2 regions of the Lysinibacillus sp. NPDC097195 genome follow, and region 2 is predicted to be linked to the other one. Evidence: a T-box and tRNA genes for the amino acid it is inferred to sense, from the RefSeq annotation. Region 2 holds a T-box; the other holds one or more tRNA genes.
The links. A T-box is a leader RNA that pairs with one kind of tRNA and senses whether it is charged. The one in region 2 lies ahead of proS (proline--tRNA ligase), so its partner is inferred to be a tRNA-Pro.
Positions count from the first base shown of each region.

Region 1: it has a tRNA-Pro gene. The T-box ahead of proS (proline--tRNA ligase) is inferred to sense a tRNA for this amino acid. The anticodon was not compared.

Region 1 is NZ_JBIWDP010000003.1:344,231-348,522, reverse strand. Features, by position in the region: tRNA gene ACIQXI_RS17015 (tRNA-Val) at 7-82, shown strand; tRNA gene ACIQXI_RS17010 (tRNA-Met) at 107-181, shown strand; tRNA gene ACIQXI_RS17005 (tRNA-Asp) at 188-260, shown strand; tRNA gene ACIQXI_RS17000 (tRNA-Thr) at 270-342, shown strand; tRNA gene ACIQXI_RS16995 (tRNA-Tyr) at 352-435, shown strand; tRNA gene ACIQXI_RS16990 (tRNA-Trp) at 448-521, shown strand; tRNA gene ACIQXI_RS16985 (tRNA-His) at 558-633, shown strand; tRNA gene ACIQXI_RS16980 (tRNA-Gln) at 645-719, shown strand; tRNA gene ACIQXI_RS16975 (tRNA-Lys) at 735-807, shown strand; tRNA gene ACIQXI_RS16970 (tRNA-Leu) at 816-900, shown strand; tRNA gene ACIQXI_RS16965 (tRNA-Gly) at 947-1,021, shown strand; tRNA gene ACIQXI_RS16960 (tRNA-Leu) at 1,027-1,115, shown strand; tRNA gene ACIQXI_RS16955 (tRNA-Arg) at 1,130-1,206, shown strand; tRNA gene ACIQXI_RS16950 (tRNA-Pro) at 1,230-1,306, shown strand; tRNA gene ACIQXI_RS16945 (tRNA-Ala) at 1,318-1,393, shown strand; tRNA gene ACIQXI_RS16940 (tRNA-Ser) at 1,409-1,501, shown strand; tRNA gene ACIQXI_RS16935 (tRNA-Phe) at 1,512-1,584, shown strand; tRNA gene ACIQXI_RS16930 (tRNA-Gly) at 1,593-1,666, shown strand; tRNA gene ACIQXI_RS16925 (tRNA-Ile) at 1,671-1,744, shown strand; tRNA gene ACIQXI_RS16920 (tRNA-Asn) at 1,757-1,833, shown strand; tRNA gene ACIQXI_RS16915 (tRNA-Glu) at 1,835-1,906, shown strand; gene ACIQXI_RS16910 (nitric oxide synthase oxygenase) at 2,113-3,159, shown strand; gene ACIQXI_RS16905 (CynX/NimT family MFS transporter) at 3,261-4,292, opposite strand, start outside.
Region 2 is NZ_JBIWDP010000001.1:2,003,840-2,021,727, reverse strand. Features, by position in the region: gene ACIQXI_RS10500 (nucleoid-associated protein) at 1-964, opposite strand, end outside; gene ACIQXI_RS10495 (hypothetical protein) at 1,402-1,866, shown strand; gene ACIQXI_RS10490 (hypothetical protein) at 2,024-2,506, opposite strand; gene ACIQXI_RS10485 (hypothetical protein) at 2,599-3,027, opposite strand; gene cntE (staphylopine family metallophore export MFS transporter CntE) at 3,319-4,509, shown strand; gene ACIQXI_RS10475 (DUF4179 domain-containing protein) at 4,557-5,618, opposite strand; gene ACIQXI_RS10470 (sigma-70 family RNA polymerase sigma factor) at 5,615-6,181, opposite strand; gene ACIQXI_RS10465 (BMQ_0737 family morphogenetic spore coat protein) at 6,487-7,479, opposite strand; gene ACIQXI_RS10460 (DUF3992 domain-containing protein) at 7,783-8,175, shown strand; gene ACIQXI_RS10455 (glycoside hydrolase family 5 protein) at 8,497-9,648, shown strand; gene ACIQXI_RS10450 (response regulator transcription factor) at 9,776-10,423, shown strand; gene ACIQXI_RS10445 (sensor histidine kinase) at 10,407-11,807, shown strand; gene ACIQXI_RS10440 (metallophosphoesterase) at 11,947-12,780, shown strand; gene ACIQXI_RS10435 (peptidylprolyl isomerase) at 12,848-13,489, shown strand; gene ACIQXI_RS10430 (DUF2651 family protein) at 13,762-13,908, shown strand; gene ACIQXI_RS10425 (BRCT domain-containing protein) at 13,898-14,245, opposite strand; gene ACIQXI_RS10420 (YbgA family protein) at 14,270-14,632, opposite strand; gene ACIQXI_RS10415 (hypothetical protein) at 14,739-15,488, shown strand; T-box leader at 15,539-15,749, shown strand; gene proS (proline--tRNA ligase) at 15,797-17,233, shown strand; gene ACIQXI_RS10405 (YhfM domain-containing protein) at 17,302-17,658, shown strand; gene ACIQXI_RS10400 (hypothetical protein) at 17,678-17,806, opposite strand.

The DNA of each region.
Region 1 (4,292 bases), on a different contig from region 2:
TTATGGGGAGGATTAGCTCAGCTGGGAGAGCATCTGCCTTACAAGCAGAGGGTCGGCGGTTCGAGCCCGTCATCCTCCACCATCTTATAAATTTTAAAAGTATTATCGCGGGGTGGAGCAGTGGTAGCTCGTCGGGCTCATAACCCGAAGGTCACAGGTTCAAATCCTGTCTCCGCAACCAAATTATGGTCCCGTGGTGTAGCGGTTAACATGCCTGCCTGTCACGCAGGAGATCGCCGGTTCGATCCCGGTCGGGACCGTCTTTATATGCCGGTGTAGCTCAGTTGGTAGAGCAACTGACTTGTAATCAGTAGGTCGTGGGTTCGACTCCTATCGCCGGCATCAGCCCTTGGAGGGGTAGCGAAGTGGCTAAACGCGGCGGACTGTAAATCCGCTCCTTAGGGTTCGGCGGTTCGAATCCGTCCCCCTCCACCAGTTTTTACTTTTAGGGGCATAGTTCAACGGTAGAATAGAGGTCTCCAAAACCTTTGGTGTGGGTTCGATTCCTACTGCCCCTGCCAAATTTTTCAGGTTAAACTACTGTTATATTTCATATGGCGGTTGTGGCGAAGTGGTTAACGCATCGGATTGTGGTTCCGACATTCGTGGGTTCGATTCCCATCAGTCGCCCCATATAAAACTATTGGGGTATAGCCAAGCGGTAAGGCAACGGATTTTGATTCCGTCATGCCTAGGTTCGAATCCTAGTACCCCAGCCATTTTATTAATAATATGAGCCATTAGCTCAGTTGGTAGAGCATCTGACTTTTAATCAGAGGGTCGAAGGTTCGAGTCCTTCATGGCTCATCATATTTGCGGGTGTGGCGGAATTGGCAGACGCACTAGACTTAGGATCTAGCGCCGCAAGGCGTGGGGGTTCGACTCCCTTCACCCGCACCATTTATTTTAATTACATAATTGCCAGGATAAATAATCTTATGCACATGCGGAAGTAGTTCAGTGGTAGAACACCACCTTGCCAAGGTGGGGGTCGCGAGTTCGAACCTCGTCTTCCGCTCCAAATGTGCCGGGGTGGCGGAACTGGCAGACGCACAGGACTTAAAATCCTGCGGTAGGTGACTACCGTGCCGGTTCGATTCCGGCCCTCGGCACCATTTTTAAATATTATGCGCCCGTAGCTCAATTGGATAGAGCGTCTGACTACGGATCAGAAGGTTGTGGGTTCGACTCCTGCCGGGCGCGCCATAAAAAGATAAGATAGACAGTAACGGAATGTAGCTCAGCTTGGTAGAGCACTTGGTTTGGGACCAAGGGGTCGTAGGTTCGAATCCTGTCATTCCGACCATCTTTTAAATTGGGGCCTTAGCTCAGCTGGGAGAGCGCCTGCCTTGCACGCAGGAGGTCAGCGGTTCGATCCCGCTAGGCTCCACCATATTTGTTTAATTCCGGAGGTATACCCAAGTCTGGCTGAAGGGATCGGTCTTGAAAACCGACAGGCGGGTAACACCGCGCGGGGGTTCGAATCCCTCTACCTCCTCCATTTTTATTTCGGGTCAGTAGCTCAGTTGGTAGAGCATTAGATTGAAGCTCTAAGTGTCGGCGGTTCGATTCCGTCCTGACCCATCTTTTTTGCGGGTGTAGTTTAATGGTAAAACCTCAGCCTTCCAAGCTGATGTCGTGAGTTCGATTCTCATCACCCGCTCCATGAAGGGCCTATAGCTCAGCTGGTTAGAGCGCACGCCTGATAAGCGTGAGGTCGATGGTTCGAGTCCATTTAGGCCCATTATAAATTTATTCCGAAGTAGCTCAGTTGGTAGTAGCACCTGACTGTTAATCAGGTTGTCGCAGGTTCGAGTCCTGCCTTCGGAGCCATGGCCCCTTGGTCAAGCGGTTAAGACACCGCCCTTTCACGGCGGTAACACGGGTTCGAATCCCGTAGGGGTCATCAAATAAAGCATGTAGCATTTTTGCTACATGCTTTTTTCTTGTAATGGGGCTTTTTTCTGTAAGCTGATAAAAGTTTTGTTCGACCGTCTAGTTAAAATTTGAACAAAGTATTTCATATATAAAAGATGTATGTTTTCTGACGGATTTTTTCGTGGTGAATTTAATTTTGTTCATCTAATATGAGGATAGATGGAGGAAAACGACATGAATGTACAAGAGATACGACGTTTTTTAGCACTTTATCAAATGGAACAAAATAAGTCTGAACAATGGTTAACAAATAGATTACAACAAGTTGACAAAGAAGGTGTATATATTCCTTCAACAGAAGAGCTTACTTTTGGTGCACGCGTGGCATGGCGTAATAGTAATAAATGTATCGGTAGATTGTTTTGGCAATCATTACATGTTGAGGATGCACGTGATATTTTAGATGAGCATGCAATTTTTCAAAAGCTATTGCATCATATTCGTTATGCAACAAATGATGGTAAAATCCGTCCAACGATTACGGTATTTGCAGCTGACAGAGTGAGAGTCTGGAACCATCAGCTAATACGTTATGCAGGCTATGAAACGGCTGAAGGCATTGTTGGGGATCCACATTCGGTATCTTTTACAAAGGTTTGTGAATCACTAGGCTGGCGTGGAGAGGGCACAGCTTTTGATGTGCTACCCCTTGTTATACAGGTGGATAATCGAAGTCCACAATGCTTTACAATTCCTCAAGAGGACGTATTGGAAGTTGCTATTCGTCATCCTGAGCATCCCCAAGTAGAAGAGCTTGCGTTGAAATGGTATGCGGTGCCGATTATTTCGAGCATGCGGTTTCAAATGGCAGGTATTGATTTTCAGGCAGCCCCTTTTAATGGCTGGTATATGGGGACAGAAATTGGGGCACGCAATTTAGCCGATCATGATCGTTATAATATATTACCGAGAATAGCTGAAATTTTTGGACTCGATACCACGAGACAGGCATCGCTTTGGCGTGATCGCGCATTAGTAGAATTAAATATTGCGGTCCTTCATTCCTTTAAAGAAGATGGTGTCAGTATTGTCGATCATCATACAGCGGCACAGCAATTTAAGCTGTTTGAAGAAGCAGAACATAAGGCAGGACGTGATTTAACAGGTAACTGGACTTGGTTGATTCCACCATTATCGCCTGCAACAACTCACATCTTTCATAAGCCTTACAATAATGTGTACAATACGCCGAATTATTTCTACCAAAAACCCCCTTACTGAAAATGAGGTGGCTAATACTAGGTACTCAAGGTGTAAAGTTATTGAATACTTCTGATTGAAAAAAGTGTTAGATTGATTAGTCAATCTAACACTTTTACTTTTTAATTTACATATTCATTTTTAGAAGCTCTAAATGAGCAGAAGAATAGTAAAGCCGCAACGACAACAAATAGCCAACCAGCGGTGTTCCAGCCACCAAATAAATCATGCAGGTAACCAAATAAAATAGGGCCTACTGCGGCTAATAAATAGCCTAATGATTGGGCAAAGCCCGATAAATCAGCTGCCTCATATGCCGTACGAGTACGAAGTGTAAAGAACATCATGGCAAGTGAAAATGAAGCGCCGCCTGCTAATCCTAGCAATATCATCCACAATACCGCAAGACTAGTCCATTCCATGACAAGGCCAGTAAAGCCGACAACATAAAATGCAGTAAACATCAAAACTAGAGGTCGTTGTGATGTCATTTTACTAGCGATAATCGGTACAGCTAGAGCCATAGGTACTTGAGAAATTTGCATGATGGAGAACATCCACCCAGCACGATCTGGGGCGATTCCTTGTGCGATATAGATTTCGGGAATCCAAGCTGCAGTTGTATAAAATAATAATGATTGTAAACCCATAGCGCCAGTAACTGCCCAAGTAACGGGTGATTTCCATAATGGAATACGCGTTTTCGTAGAGGCTACAGTTGGTTCAGGTTTATTCGCTTTTAATTGAGGAATCCAAATTACAATCGTTACTACAACAAGAACTAGCGCAATAGCAAGTGCACCTTGCCAGCCAAGAGAAGCATTGGCTATTGGATAACTAATGCCAGCGCCAATTCCTGCAGTTAAGTTCATAGACATTGTAAAAAAGGCCATCAGTAAGCCTACGTGATAAGGGAATTTCAATTTCAACAGCCCTGGTATTAGGACGTTACCAAATGAAATAGCAATACCAATTATCATTGTACCGAACACGAGTAAACCAGTTGTACCAAGTGAGCGCAACACAATTCCTAGTGCTAATAAAATCGTTGATAAAAATAGTGTCAATTCAAGCCCCATTTTTCGTGCAACTACTGGTGCAATGGGTGACACGAGTGCAAATGCAAGCAATGGAATAGTTGTTAGAAAGCCTGC
Region 2 (17,888 bases):
TCGTTTCCTCGTCATAACCGACTTCAATTAGCTCGTCCATTTGCTCGATATCACGGACATTCACTTGAATTTCTATTGCAGAATCTAGTTTGATTTTGCGTTTATAGCTTTTTTCAGCTTTGGCAATGGCGCTTTCAGATATTATGGTTTCATAAGGCTTGACTGAATTAACGATAATATCTTTTTGTGTTGAATCGGCTTCGTCAAAAACGGTTTCAATATAGTCGTTGACTTGGAATTCTTCTTCGCTGCGGAAATAATCGAGCGTTTTATTTAAAAGGCCCAACTTTTCAGTATTTGAAAAACTATCTTCTTTTAAAATATATTTTTTACATTCTGTTAATGCTAAGTTGGTTTTATGATAATGTTCGTCAGCTACTTTAATTTTCAAAAAACGTTCTTGCCAGTACACGACATCTTCTTTCTTTTTCGTTTTCATAAAGACAACGGGCGCTTCGTCAGCCCCCATATCGATGATAACGGCCATATTATTGATTTTCTTCACATTAATGCCGTCAATTCCATTGACAATTACTTTATTTTGTTCATTTTTTACATCTAAAAACATTTCTTTTTCTTCAATTTTAACAATAGCGATTACTTTTTTGGCCTCTGTTGCCATAAAACAATTGTCAAATAAGCCAATAAACAACTCGCCATCTTTAATATTGGGATGCCCAGAAGCACTATGTAAGTGTGTGGCAATATGCTTGGACTGTTCGAGAAAACTTGCTTCCTCATCAAAAATAGCTTTGACATACGTATACACTTCATTTAATCCAATATTCGTTTCATGGAAAAACTCATATTGTTGTTCAAAGTCGAGTTTGTTAAATGCTAATTGTGTAAATGCTGCTTCCAACATAACTTCTGGTTGCGACAATGCTTCCTCACCGAAAACTAATGAATCACTTACATAATGCACGACATACTGTGCTAATTTACTTTCACTTACTTCTAACATAATTTTCCACCCTTAATATAATTGTCTCGATAATTTACCTTAGCACAACCCGTGCAATAATGACATGGATTTTATATGTTGGGAGACCAGGAGTTGGGGCGGTGTAGACTTACTTACTACCAGCAACTTCATCGTATGCGACATTCCTAGAAGGAACAGTTCGCATTGACTGCAATATAGGTGTCAAACACTTGCGGCATTTATTACATTATTTGTGACGTTCAATGAAAATTTGCGGAGGCAACTTTTTTAATAATTTTCCTCTGTTTTCAATTGAAAGTAATGAAAAATTCTGATAAATTAATAAAAAAATATTTGAAAGGAGATTAAGAGGTTGAAAATTTAAAAAGTGCCTCGTACATATTTCAATGCTTTTATTTTAGTTGTCTTACTTGGAAACTGTAGTAGCTAACTATTCTAAAAAAGGTGTGATACCGTTGAATAGCAAATCTAAAAAAACACTCTTATTGTCGGTGCTAATAGTTGTGATAATTGCTGTATCGTACTATTTTATCGGACAAGCAAAACCACAACCTGAGGTTACAAGTGAATTAATTGAGATATTGCCAAACGGTGAAATGAAGGCAAGGATTATGGAGGAAATCGATGTTGAAACCATGCAATGGCTACGACAAAAAGAAGCGGATTTACAATTACTTATAGCACAACAAACAGGATTAAAGGGTGAAGATATTCTAGTTTCGACAACTTCCGGAGGAGATTCAAATAATCCAGAAATTACATGTTCCGTTATGCTCAACACTGCGTCAACATTTGATGACCAAATTATTCAAAATGTAGTAGACGGGATTATCGATATGTTCAAACAAGATAAGATGCGTGCAACGATTAGTAAAGAGAATATCGTCATTGCGAATAATAATAGTGAAGTACTTCATTAAAAATTATTGTGATATGCTCTCAATATATTAATTGTTTAATGAGTCTACAGCTGTGAGCATATTATGCATTAGTGGGTTTTTTTAATATTCAATGTAGTTGAACTAGATTAGTTGAAAAAACAAGAGCGATAATCTATCACTCTTGTTTTTTAATTTATTAATAGATTAATTTATAAGCTTTCTCAAAAAAACTATCAAAATTTCGTAGATTATCATTAATACCTATATCAGCGTATTCAGTGTGACTAGCAACTACTTTTGAAACAGCTATAGCAATTTTTCCAGCAAGCGAAGTACCGAGAATTATTCGAACAATTTTGTTATTAATTACTCTATCTAATACTTCTGGAGTAGCATGAATCCAAATTTCCCAAGCCATAGCTTCTGCTGAAACCGGAAAGCGTTCTCGGAATGTATTTAGGTAAATTTTACGAGCTTCTACTGCGATATTGTAACATTCCTTTAATGAACTTGCACATTGCACTGCTGTATTACCATGAATTAAAGATACTGCGATTGCTCGTTGGTATTTCACATTAATTTGAGCATTTTGAATGGATCCTACATTCACATTATCATTGATGTAATAACCATTTGCTTTGTAATCAAAATTACCATTATCTTCAGGGAATAGGGCCATATTTATCTCTCCTTTTTATAGTTTTGAAAGCAGTTTTTCCTAGGAATTTGTTTGATGCTTTCAATATTAAAAGGGACACTTTTGACCATTTATCAACCTTTAATATTAATTTTATTTCGGAAATTGTAGGTTTTATAAACTATATAAATAATTGAATTTAATAGTAACAAAATAATAGACTGTATTGTTATTGTAATAAGAACAAATAAGACATCGGCAAATAATACAATTTCACCGGGTGGCAATTCCTGAGTAGAGGTTGATAGCACTGTAATAAACGTAATGATTATTGAACAAAAGAAAGCTGTGTAAGCAGAAAGTACATGTTGAAAAAATAGAAGTTTATATTTACTAAACCAAAAGATAATATTGATAAGGACTAAGCTAAATGGGAAAAGTAAAAATTGATAAATAAACATATTTATGGATTCTTCTAGAAGTGTCCAATAAAGAATTTGGGCTAAAGATGAAACCACTATATTTGTAAATGCTACAATAAACGAGCTTTTATTTTTATCCATTGCTTCACCTCATTAATCTTTTTCACTATTTTATAAATATGGATTATTGTTTGTAAATGGAAAAGTAGAGGCAAACGATAGTAAATGACAAAGTAAGAGGGTGAATTTCTCTTCACTTTAGATAGACGTCAATAATTGCCTTTTGAAGCATCCTAAATGGGGTGCTTTTTTCTTTTCTAGATAGGAACACTTGACGAAAAAAATAGAATAGCCTATTTTTAAATTGATAACGATTCTCATTAGACAATGAGAATCGAGGAGGATATCAAGCAAAGGTAGGGGCAAAATCGTATGACAGATAAACATCTTTTTACTTATACGTTTTCACCACTTTCTGGCGCCATGCTTCAACTATATTTATTGTCTATGTTATTTTTTACAGCATCTTCAATTTTGACGATTATTTTTCCACTGGAAGCTGAGAAAAATGGTATCTCTGAAGGTGAAATTGGCTTTATCATGGGCATGACAATGTTTGTATCAATGGTTTTAAGACCGTGGGCTGGGCAGATGGTTGCAAAATATAGTGTGAAAAAAATGATGCAATGGCTGTTAATAGGACATGCTGGAACACTTATGATTTATGTTTTATTGGGAATCGATAGCATTTATGTTGTACGTGTATTGCAAGGAGTCGTCATCGCCTTTTTTTCAATGTCGATGCAATTGGGTATAAACGATATGTTAAAAAATGAGGACCGTGGACAAGGGATGTCCATGTATTCACTTTCTTCAGTCATGCCTTCTCTATATGGTCCTGTATTAGCTGTAGGGCTTTGGCAGCAAACAGATTCTACATATTTTATTGCTTGTCTTGTAGTATTAGCTATATTGCCATTACTTTTATTTATACGTACACCTTTACCACAAAACCAAAAAGTAAGCGTTACTTTTTCAATGAGCGAGTTATTAGGTGCTGTAAAAGAAACATTACGCCATCAAGGTTTAATAATTGCTTCTATTACGATGATAGTCGGTGCCACAATCATTGGGGCCATATCGACATTTTTACCGCTATATATGTTGAAGTACAATCTTGGCAATATTGCATTCTATTTATTTATCCAAGCACTTGTCGTTGTTGGAAGTCGTTTTATTTTGCGCAAGAGAATCCCATCTGACGGACATTGGCATCCGAAATTTATTGTTCTGGTACTGTTGTCGTCAATTATTGGCACGACGATGCTTGCATATGGGGTGCAGCTTGGATCTTCCATTTATTTTTCTGCAATTTTTAATGGAATTGCATTTGCTATGTTATATCCAACCATTATGACCTACATATCGTTTGTCATTCCAGAAGACAAAAAACATTTATTACTAGGTGTCTTTCTAGCGACCAATGATTTAGGATTTTCATTAGGAAGTTTCATAATGGGTATTGTTGTCCAGCTTACATCGTATGCCATCATGTTTATTGGTTGTACAATTGTGACGTGCTTAGCCATGGTGTTAGTTGTGCTCAAACGACATATTGACTAACAAAAATAATCCCTCTGCTTAATTCGTTGCAAGAGGGATATTTTACGTTATTTTTCTATTTCGACGATAATCTGTTCCATCTCTATTGTTTTCATAGCTGCTTTACTGTTCAATAATCGATATTTTCCATAGTCACTAACTCCATCATAATCAGCGAGTGTTGCTTTTGGTGTAATGATGAGCCTAGATGCATCTGGATGTAAAGCTTGGAACGTTTTACTCCATGACATATGGAAATCATCATTACTAGCTCCATATCCATAGTTGCTTTCATATTGATGTCCTAAATTATCTGTTACGACAATATCTACATTTGCCATATCCCAGTCATTTAATATTTCATTAGTAACAGCTTGCTCGTAATTAATTAGGAATGATGTTGGTGTAAACGTGATATTTTCAATATTTATTGAAATGCTATTCTGTTCATCATGTTGTTGAATGTTTTGCACTAAAACATTTGCTTTGTCTAAATGAAAACTAAATTGCCAGTCTCCTGTAATTCGTTGTCGGTCTGTTGTCAAATCAGAAAGGATATAGTCAAGCTTCCAATCGACATCGATGGAAGAAAACGTCTCTTTACCAAAAGTTATTGCTTTCCCAATATATTTATTGTGAGCAATTCTAGAAACCTCGTGTGTTCCATCTCCTCCATTATCTATTAATGGGATTCCTTTGATATGAAGTGTTTCCCCCATATATTTATTAGTGTCAATTGTATAGGTGACAATAAGCTTTTCTCCATCATATATGGCATCATTTACTTCTACCTTAATGCCATTGCTGTCAGCGATACCGTTTATTGGACTGGCAATTTCCGTGTAGTCTTCGGCTAAGCCATTGCTGTTAAAATATTTGAAGATACTTCCTAAAAGTGGAATCTCCTCAGCGTTAGCAGTAAACGATAAACTAAAGAGGGTAGAAGCCATTAAAACGAATGCAAGTGAAGCTACGGTTACTAAGTTTTTCCGCTTACTTTGTTTGCCGACGTGAATATTTTTCAAAAGTTCTTTTTTAACTTTAGCTTTGTCAAACGCACTGACTTCTATCTCTTCAAATTCTTCTATATCAATCTCCAAATTATTAAAGTGCTTGTAAATATCCTTCATACAACATTCCCCCCCATTAGAAATTGAGTTGCATGTATTTTTAGTTTCTTTTTACAACGATAAATTCGATTGTCGATGGAAGCTTTTGTTTTTCCAAGTGTGCGAGCGATGTCCTCTGAATGTTCTCCTAAAAAAAACTTTCTAATAAAGATTTGTTGATCGATAGGCTCAAGTCGGCCAATTAATTGCATAAGCTCCGACCTATTTTCATTTTGTAGCAAATCCTTTTCCGCCGAGTTAGAAGGGGCAGGCTCTAAGCAATCACTAGACACCTCCAAGTTTTTAGCAGCTTTTCGGTAATAATCAATGGCTTTATATTTCGCTATCGAACAAATCCAACTTTTGAATTTAGCAGAATCACCATTGAAATCTTTAGCATGATGCCAAATCGATAAAAAAATATCATTCACACATTCATCTACCATGCCTGCGTTATTAAAAGGTGACAGAACTTTATAAGAAATGCCTTTTATAAGCGCTAAATAGTTGTCCACAATATATTCGAGTGCGTCTTCTTTTCCTGATTGCAGACGCTTGATAAAATTTGTTGCATTCGATTTCATCTACAATGGCTCCTTCAAATTTTTGTAAAGGCCTTTACACTTACTATAACGAAAGAGCAGCATGAATTTCTCATATTTTTTTCGTAAAGAGAGTAGAAGATCATTCTGGGTTTTGTGGTGAAATCGTGGATGATAGATGCATGTTCAGCATTGCAGGAAAAGGGGATGGTCTATCATTTAGTTAGGAGGTATTCTTGTAGATTAACTCTGTTTTTATGTTTTAACAGCCGAATCTTTTAGAAAACAACCTAAAAATAACCAAAGGGTCTCAAAATTTTTGAAATCCTTTGGTTGAATGGTAAGAACTATGTTGGGGATGTATCAAGTAAATTAAGGAAAAAAGCTAAACCGTTTGAAGGGATATTTTCCTGCACGACTGACTGAGAGGAAGTGCATACACGTGGAAGACAAAGCGTGCCTTTTAGTTCAATGACTACTTCAGTTACAGACTGAATGCTTTGACTAATAGTAAGCAATATAATAATTTCTATGCAATTTGACTTATTTTGGAGGGTGGGCATAATATGGGCTCTACAATCAACATCTATGACACTACAATGAATTGCTGTTTCAGGTGGAGCACATAAGACGACCGTTTCAACATCTGAAAAGGGAAATACAGATTTACTGCAAATATCTCCGCTATCATTAATGAATTGTACGCAAACAAAGCCTTCTACTAAGAAATCAACTCTGTTCAGTAAAATCATTTCCCCACATTCATCTGCCATATGAACGCACTTTCTATTATCTGGACTAATTATTTCTCTACAATTGATTGAGTACCCTCTATTATTAGGAGAAAGAGGGTTTCCATAACAATCGGAGACATAACAAATTGTTTTTTGAATATCCTTTGCTGAATAAAGCTGATAATCGCCGTTCGGATGGTAATGAAACATGATTTTAAATTCTCCGCGACAGCTAGTTAGATTGACACTTTTGCCCTCACATTGGACTTCTATCGATTCAAGATGTGTAAAGGTAGCTGAAAAGGAGCTACCTTCGCGAATCTCTGCTTGTTTTTCATCATTGACAAAAACAACTAACGTATGGTCATAACCACTTTTAAAATTAATGCAGAGGGAACCACCAATTTGATTAATGCCATATGTTGTCCATAAATTGGTACGCTCCACTTGGCCGCTAGGAATAGCAAAGTCACAACAAATATAATCATCAAACTGTTTTCGCTCCAATTGAACAGTTTGTTTTAACTTTAAAACAGTTGTTTTATTTAGCCAATCGTATACTCTCGGAACCTTTACACAATGAACGGATGGATTTTTAGTATGCATGATGGTTTTAGCTCCTCCCTTCAATGTAATCATCTTTTCTATCTTATGTATTTACAGCAAATGTGGTCACGTCCATTGAACCAATGGGTCATTATTAAAGCACAGAATACAAGGAAAGGGTGCAAAAATATGATACACATTCCTTTACCTGCAACCAGTTTGACACTAAATACTACGGACATGCTTGCAAGAGTGGATAATCTATTTAATTTAACGTTACAGAAGTCTAAGCACTTTCTATAATCAAGCATTTACTATAAAAGAGAAAACCAATTTTGGTTAGGAAGGAGTTGAATTTAATTTATGTGTCAAGACGGAAGTGTTGTAGGAAACTTTAGTTGTTGTACGCCTAAAAAATATGTGCAAGATAAAGTATGTAATAGTTTTACTGTTGCAGGTGATGATGTAGTAGGTGCTGAAATTATATATGCGACAAATGCCAATGAAGTTATATTCGCGTCAGGTTTTATAAAAAATACTGGTAACTTCCCACTTTCTGTTCAATTTGTAAAAGGAGCTGATCCTGTTGCAGGTACAGGTGGAACAGTCGTTAGACAAACGGCAGTTCCAATTGGTGGAGCTTTCACTTTTACAATTTCAAGGTTCGATACAATTCGTGTATTTGCTACTGGTGCAACAGTAGCACTACCAGCTGCTGGTGAATTCTGTATCACTCCTCGTTATGAACTTTCTTAAATTTATTTGTAATCTATAGCCAGTTACTGGTATTTAGCCGCCAACTGGCTATTTTTATTTCAGTTTGCTTTTGTATCATTAGGGTAGTATTGATCTCTACGGAAGCGGCCATCTCGATGAGTACATAAATTTTTGTAACATGCTTGTGACATTGGTGTTTTACAATGCATGTGAGGTGAGGTAATGGGAGAGAATCGAAATCTTTCGAAAAGGAGTATTCTTTCGTTAATTTTAGTGTCTATCTTATTTGTAGCAGGATGTACTAGTAATAAGGAAGAAGAAAAAACAACAAATATAGAGGTAGGTACACTAGCAAGCAAGATGTCATTTTGGAATGAACAGAAAAAAGGTACAAATTTCATGAATTCTAAGTCCATTCCAGAAAATTATACTGCAGCTAATAAAGAAAATATTGAATTTATTCGCTTAGCGCCAGATAAATGGGCAAAGGACAGTGATTTTTTATTGAATGATCAGCCAGATTCAAATCCCGAAAAAGATTTCTTAATTGGAAATGCAGATCATTATGAAGGTATTATAGAAAAAGATTTTGCAGCATTAAAGGCAGACTTGGATGCTGCTTATGAACGAGGTTCAAAAGTAGTGTTAACTGTGTTAAGTCTGCCTGGAAATCGGTGGAGACAATTTAATAATTATCAAAATGATGATCGAATTTGGCAGGATACTAGTTATCACGAACAATCTGCGCAGTTTTGGCAAGATCTTGCTGTTCGATTAAAGGATCATCCAGCTATAGTTGGATATAATTTAGTGAATGAACCACATCCAGAAACAGCGACAGGATTCCATGATTTTTGGACACAGGATTATAGCGAATGGTATAGTCAGGTGGAAAATACAGCAGCAGATTTAAATAAATTGTATAAAACGATTGTAGAAGCAATTCGCTCTGTTGATCAAGATACACCCATTATTGTGAATTCAGGATTATACGCAACACCTTGGGCATTTGAGTATTTGAAGCCGATCAAAGATGATAATGTGCTGTATGCATTTCATATGTATGAACCATATGAAATGACAAGTCAAAATCGCAAACGAGGATTTGAGTATGCATATCCTGGCAAGGTGAAAGTGGGAGAACAAAAAACGGAACAAATATTTAATAAAGAAGCATTAAAAGATTTTTTACAACCTGTTGATAAATGGGCAAAAGATAACAATATTCCAGCTAATCGTATCATTGCTGAAGAATTCGGTATTAACCGAATGGTCAAAGGGGCGGATCAATATTTATCAGACCTTATTTCAATTTTTGATGGATTTGGCTGGCATTGGTCCTTCTATGCATTTCAAGAAGACACTTGGGAAGGCATGGATTATCAGTTAGGCGACCAAGCTCCGAAGTGGAAATATTGGGAGGCACTTGAAAAAGGAGAGCTACCAAATCGAGAAGAAATCGAAGTAGATAATCCATTATGGGATGCCCTGAAAAATGGATTAGAAAAGTAAAAGATATATATGCTGTAGCTATCGTATAAATGTTAGAAAAAAGGTGAAATCTTCTTTTAAGACTTTCACCTTTTTACTTTTGTTATAGGAAGAGTTACTTATTAGAAAGATAAGGAGTTTCTATAAAGTGAATATACTAATTGCTGATGATGAAAAACATATGACTGCTATTTTAAAAACCTATTTTGAAAAAGAAGGGTTTAATGTAAGTATTGCTTCTGAAGGAGAAGAAGCACTTGAAATTTTTTATTCAAAAAAAATCGATCTTGCAGTTTTGGATTGGATGATGCCTAAATTAAGTGGTATTGAAGTATGCAGAGAAATAAAGAAAGTAAGCTTAGCAAAAGTGGTCATGTTAACAGCAAAATCGACCAATGATGATGAATTTATGGCATTAGATATAGGGGCAGATGAATATATTCGTAAGCCCTTTGATCCACGAATTTTAATTTTAAGAGTGAAAAAAATGCTCGGAACAGATAAATTGGCTGAAATAAGAAATTTGAAAATTAATATGCAAAGTAAGAAAGTATTTAAAGGTGAAGAAGCCATTGTACTTTCTAAAAAAGAATATGAATTACTAAAGACTTTATATGAAAATAAAGGGCAAGTATTATCTAGAAATTCTTTGTTAGCAACGGTTTGGGGCTTGGACTATCTTGGTGAGGAACGAACAGTCGATACACACATTAATAGGCTGCGTGACAAAATTGGAGAGGATCATATAATAACCCATAGAGGAATGGGGTATAGTTTCAATGATAAAATTGAATAAAATTGGAAAAAAATTATTATTAATGGTGAGCGTGATTATACTCATCGTTTTCGGCGTTTCCTTTTTGTTAAATAATTATTTTTCCGCTGATTATTATTTGTATAAAATGAAAAATAAAGTTAACACCGTTTATGAAGAACTAAATGACTTAACTATTCAACAACTTACAAAAACTCAAGAAAATATCGAAAATGAACATAATGTTACAATTGTTATTGTTGAAAATGCTGGTAGTATCGCAGAAATTAATGAAAATATGCAATTTGCATTGTATAAAGACAAAATTGTTTTAAATAAATTTTGGATTACAGAGGAGGCTTTGAAGAAAGTAGATGAAGGACAAGCAGTAAGGCTTTTATTTAATCAAGGAAAGCTTAAGACGAGCCTTCTGACTGTGTTATACGAAAAGGATCAGCATTTAGTATTAGTAGGAACAGTAGTTGCGCATAATACAGATGCTTTAACAATCGTCAACCAATTATATTTATATTCCTTATTACTAGGAATTATAATTAGTACATTATTAGTAGCACTATTCTCTAAGAAAATGATTACACCTTTAGAACAACTAAAAAATGTAGCAAAAGATATTACAAATTTAAACTTTCAACAAGTAGAAATTACCTCAGGCGATGAAATTGAGGAATTGTCACACAGTATTAATGAAATGAGCAATTCTTTGAAAAATGTACATTCACAATTAGAAAAGAAAAATCGAAGTCTCAATACATTAATTTCTAGTATCTCTCATGAAGTGAAAACCCCTTTGTCATTAATACAAGCATATACAATTGGTATAAAAGATGGTTTAGATGATGACTCCTATACGGATATCATTTTAGAACAAGTAAGTTACACTTCAGAAATGGTCGATTATTTAATTAAACTATCTAAAATACACGAATTAGAAGTGAAAAAAGAGTCTTTCGAATTGAAGAGTCTTATACAAAAAATTATGAAACAATATAATATCTCATTAAAAAATAATAATGTACAGGTAGTGCAAAATTTCGATTTAATACAAAATTCCTTCATTTATGAAGATAGTAATCAAATAGAAATAGTCATGAATAATTTAATAAGTAATGCCATTAAATATGGAGAAGATCAGTTTTTTGAAATAAACCTAACAAATGAAAATAAAAACAAAATAAAGTTTTCTATACGCAATAAAACAACAAGCTTACAACAGGAGCAACTCCCGTTTATTTGGGATGCATTCTATGTAGCAGAAGAATCGAGGAACAAAGAAATTTCAGGGACTGGATTAGGATTGTCGATTGTTGCTAGCATCTTAGCTAAAAATGATTTACAGTATGAAGTGGTGTTAGTAGACTCGTATATTCGTTTTACGATATGGTTTGATTTAGTTGAATCAACATAAAACAAAGAACGAGCATCTAATTTGGTGCACGTTTTTTATTTTTAAGTGCCTTTTTCCGACTATCATAAAAGTACACATTACTGTAACATAGCACCTTTATAATAACGGTTATAGATTTGAAAGGGGCATTCGAAGTCGAATGAAAAGTTTAAAATGGATTATAAGAATAGTATTATTACTAATAGTAATAATAGGTTTACTAGTAGGATACGCTTTTAAAATTGAACCAAATCGGCTTGTCGTGCATTCTTATGATTTACATGGAAACAAAGGACAAGCTTTGAAAGTAGTACAACTATCCGACATACAAGTAAGTGAAACATATACTGTCAAACAATTGCAGGATTTAGTCAACAAGGTTAATGAATTGTCTCCTGATATCATTGTTTTTACGGGAGATTTATTTGAAAATTTTGCTGCCTTTCAACATAAACAGGACGTAACGGATAAATTATCGCAGCTAACAGCGACGGTTGGGAAATATGCCATCTGGGGTAACCGTGATTACGGTGGTGGAGCTTTTAAAATATACGAAGATGTCTTGTCCAATGCAGGTTTTACATTATTAAATAATAGTGGAGTCGCTGTCGATGTATTAAATGGTAAAAAGCTATTTATAGGTGGCTTGGATGATGGTTTGCTCGGAAATCCGGATGTTGATGAGTTGGTAGCGACAATGAATGACAACTTTGATTATAAAATGGTCCTTATGCATGAGCCGGATATGGCAGACCTTTTAAAAGATACTTCGGTGAATTTACTGTTGGCGGGTCATAGTCATGGCGGACAGATAAGGATTCCATTTATTAAAACAAAGACTACTGCATTAGCTGAAAAATATTATGATGGATTTTATACGATTAATAACAGTACGGGCATGCAACTTTATGTCAATACTGGCATTGGCACGTCAAGAATTGCTGCACGTTTTATGGTGCCACCCGAAATTTCTGTATTTAATATTCATTTATAAGATTAGTTGTCGTGACTAACCTATAATTATATAATGCAAGTAACTGACTAGATAGGGAGCTGAAAGAATGTTGGCACGATCGAAAGTATTATATTTTGTCATTAGTCTGATGGCACTTGTTGTTGTTTTGACAGGTTGTAGTAAGGATAAGACCGCGGAAGACAATGTTGATTATGCGTCTAATGTGAAAGAAAATCCAATTGTAACAATTACAATGAATAACGATAAAAAAATTGTCATAGAACTAGAGCCGAAAGTAGCGCCAAATACGGTGGCAAATTTTGTTTCCTTAGTGGAGAAAGGTTTTTATGATGGTCTTATTTTCCATCGAGTAATTCCTGGCTTTATGGTTCAAGGGGGCGATCCTGCTGGCAATGGATCAGGGGGTCCTGATTATTCGATAAAAGGTGAATTTGCTAGTAATAAATTTGAAAATAATTTAAAACATGAGCGCGGTGTGATTTCAATGGCGCGGACAAATGATCCAAATTCTGCAGGTTCTCAATTTTTTATTATGACAGAAGAAGCGTCACATCTTGATGGGGATTATGCGGCATTTGGCAAAGTAATCGAGGGAATGGAAACGGTAGATGAAATCGTAGCCGTTGAACGCGATGCAACAGATAAGCCACTAGAAGATCAAATTATGAAAAAAGTCGAAGTGGATACAAAAGGCTTTGCATATCCTGATCCGGTAGTGCAAAAATAGTTTTACATAAAAACACGTTGATTGGTTGCGATGATGCACAACTAGTCAACGTGTTTTTATAATGTTAAAATATGGTGATTTCTATCATTAAGGAAATGACTATTAGAAGCTCTGCAGATGCGATAATGTAGCATTTTCTCCAACGTGTTAGAAGTTGAAGAAGAATGACCTTAGAAGGAAGAATTAAAGATATGGAATTTCTTTTTGCACTAATAATATGTCCTATTGTTGTGGTCATAGCAACAAGCCTTTTTGTGAAAAAATGATTTGTCATGCCTATCGTAACGTTTATTGTGTTTACAATCTTAACTTTTACTTTGTTCAATGCAACCTTTTTTATGTGGGTAGTTGTGTATTCTTTGCTTTCATTATTTGTCAGTTTAAAAAGGCAATATAAGAAAAGAGACGTTAGAGTATAGTAGAGGGTACATATTCTTTTTGCATTGAAATCAGCCACATAAAATCCTCTTCAGCAATTATTTGAATGTCATAGCCACGGTGCATAAACTGCTCGGCTTTTAAATGCTTTGTGCTTTTGTCGCGACGGTTTTTGCCAAGAATCAAGAAATGAGTGTCCTTTGTAACGGCTCCTTGGATTAATGCTCCGCAAGTGCGTGCTTTTTTCGCTGCTTCTGAACGGGTCATCGTGGAAAGGGCCCCTGTAAAGACGATATGTTTATTATAAAATGGATGCATTACACGTTCGCATGAATTAGAAAAGAAGATGATTTCGTTGTTGTCTAGATTGTCGTTCATATCAAATCTCCTAATTGGAGGGCCTCAATACCCTTCGTTTTGTAAAATAGTACTTTCTTGTAAATAACTAACGTGATAGTGGGTAGCTAATTGTTGTAAAAAATAAAGTAGTGTTGCGCTATCACCAGCTTGAAGTAGTTGCTCATAATGTTGTTTTTCATTTACTGTGGCAACTTTCCGGAAATAGCCCCACATATGCTGACAGGCATTGCGCATACTGCCGTCAGTTGGCGTTTGCTGTAAAGCGTCTTTGATTAATTGTTCGATGTGCTCATGGGACAGTTGATCACGCATTGCCTGACGAAGTTGATTGTAATGCTTTTGGCTATGATACATTACACGGTATTTTTCTTGTCGCCATAATTTTTCTGTTCGTTGCCGGTTCATACAATCACCTTCCATTTCTATATCAGTATAAACATCATATAGGTTGATTAACGACAATTCTATCATATTTTTAACATCATAAAGTTTTGAACAGGGGGGATAGGATATGGCATGTGAACAATTATTGAAAAATGTGGACACATTAATGCATTTGCACGCACAAGGACTTCTTGGTGGAGAAACAATGCCAGAAGATGTGTTAATTGATGTGGTCAAACAACAAGACTTACTAGAAGTTTTAACGCTCTCGATGGCTTTAAATTATCAAAGAAATTCCTATACGCTTTGGCAATCCGTTGTAAAAGCTTATCAAGATGAAAAAACTAAGTGGATTTTTCAGCCGAAAACGGTGGTAAGTAGTGATATAACGGAGTTGCGCGAGGCATTACTTTTACACCGTGTTGGGTTACAACCAAATCGACATCCAGAAATTTGGTATCGTGTGGCACAAGGAATCGTTCGTTCCTCGCCAAAAGGAAATGTAGAAGGGCTAGTGGAGTCTGTTCAATTTAAAATCCATTCGTTGAAAGAGTTAATGCAAAATACTCGGAAATCGGATTTCCCTTATTTATCTGGTCCTAAAATTTTTAATTACTGGCTTTATGTGTTGGAAAGCTATACAAATGTTTGCTGGAAAGATAGGGAGCTAATCACAATTGCACCTGATACGCATATTTTAAAGGCTACTGTACAATTAGGGTTATGTCCGCCAACAGTATTAAAAGGTGGGGCACATGATCGACAAGCTGTCGCGCTTGCCTGGGAACAAGTGCTGAAGGGAACAGGCATCGCACCAATTGATGTTCATACACCTTTATGGCTATGGTCTAGAGCTGGATTTCCTGCTCTTTTGTGACAGTAATGATTGAATTACAATGAGCAAATTGGTATATTAATGTATACATATTATAATCGATGATGTGATCAAGTAAGTAAGGATTGTGAAACAGAAAGTATAGCCTAGGCTGAGAGCTATATCACCTCTTCTTATTGAACCCTACCACGGAGATGTCAGTTAATAACTAACCGAGTCGTTTCGTTACAAACGTTTAGAGGGCTTATTATGTAAGTCGAACTAAGGTGGTACCACGTCAATTAGCGTAAAGACGTCCTTTATGAGGATGCTTTATGCTTTTTTTATTGAAAACTAAGGAGGAATAAACGATGTCACAAAAAATAAACGATTTTTCAAAATGGTATGTAGATACAATTCAAAAAGCAGATTTAATGGATTACACGCCAGTTCGTGGCTGTATTGCGTTTAAACCAGATGGCTATGAATTATGGGAGCATATTCAAGCGGAAATGGATAAGCGCTTTAAGGAAACAGGTCACCGCAATGCCTATTTCCCAATGCTTATTCCAGAATCATTTTTCCAAAAGGAAAAGGATCATATTGAAGGGTTTTCACCAGAACTTCCTTGGGTAACAGAAGCGGCCGGCGAACAATTAGAAGAGCGTTTAGCATTGCGTCCAACTTCTGAAACGATGATTGGCCATTTATATTCAAATTGGATTAAAAGTTATCGCGATCTTCCAGTGTTAATTAATCAATGGGCAAACGTATTCCGTTGGGAGAAAAAAACACTGCCATTTATCCGTACGTCTGAATTTTTATGGCAGGAAGGTCATACGGCGCACGTTGATGAAGAAGATGCACGTAAAGAAACAATGCAAATGTTAGCAATTTATAAAGAAGTTGTCGAAGGATTATTAGCGATTCCGGTCTATGATGGACAAAAAACACCGTCAGAACGTTTTGCTGGAGCGGTTGATACATTTTCGATTGAAGCGATGATGCAGGATGGCAAGGCTGTCCAAGCAGGAACATCTCATTATTTAGGTACAAAATTTGCTGAAGCATTTGATATCAAATATTTAAATAAAGAAAATAAACATGTCCATGTCCATACAACATCGTGGGGCACGTCCACTCGTCTAATCGGTTCGGTTATTATGGTGCATGGCGATGAACAAGGTCTTGTTTTACCACCACGAATTGCCCCAACACAGGTGGTATTAATTCCTGTTGGTCCATGGAAAAAGAATCCCGCAATTATGGAGAAATTAGATGAAATTTTTGCAGCGTTAAAAGCGAAAGGCATTCGTGTTCGTCTTGATGATTCAGATCAATCACCAGGCTATAAATTTAATGAATGGGAACTTAAAGGAGTACCTGTACGTATTGAATTAGGTCCACGTGATTTAGAAAATCAACAAGGCTTAATGAAAGCGCGTGATGAAGATGAAAAAGTATCTGTTTCTTTAGAAACAATTGTGGAAAGCATTGAAAAAGAACTAGCAACAATGCAAACACGACTATTTGAAAAAGCAAAAGCTTTCCGTGCAAACAACTCACATACACATATCGATACAATGGAGCAGTTAAAACAACATTTAGCTCAGGCAGAACAAAATGAAACAATTCCTGGTTGGGTATTAGCTGGTTGGTGTGGAGACGATGCGTGTGAAGAAAAAGTCAAAGAAGAAACTAAGTTCACAACACGGAACATACCATTTAACCCACCGACGACGAAGCATACTTGCATTCATTGCGGCAAAGAAGCAGCGCATACTGTGTGGTTTGCTCGTGCTTACTAATTATTAATAGGCGATTAATAGTATACTGGAGTACTTCCAGTATGCTATTTTTTGTTAGGAGGAACATTATGAAAAATATTTACATCCTATCAGTATTGCTTTTCGTTATATTGCTTTCAGGTTGTACTTCAAACAAAGTGATTGTTGTTGAAATGGAAAGCTTTGCGAAAGAACTACCAGAAACAAAGAAGACCTTTAACAAACCGACAATTATCAATGATTTCACAACGGCGATGACAGAAGCACATAAAAGAGACGGTATTGCCGATGTTGCGGACCCCGATTACAAAATTAAAGTAGGCGCAGACTCTTTTTTTCTTTGGCTAAGTGAAGATTCAGGCATGATAATGTTCACAAATGATCGAGAGACAAGATATATGCTATCAGATGAATCGACTGCAAAGTTAAATGCCATTTTTAATTAGAAGGCGCAAATTGTGGATACTACTCCATTAGGTACAAGACAGGAACCCGTCCATGTCTTGTACCTTGACTTCTTCCCCCATCATTTTCCCAACGATCAATATCCCGTCCATCTTCGTCCCACACGTCAGGTCTTTCGTGGCCAAACATTTTTTAATCACCCTTTTTATATTTTTATTTCTATATTATGTCGTGTTGTAGGTTTTCGTTCATAAAGTGAAAATGCTCAATC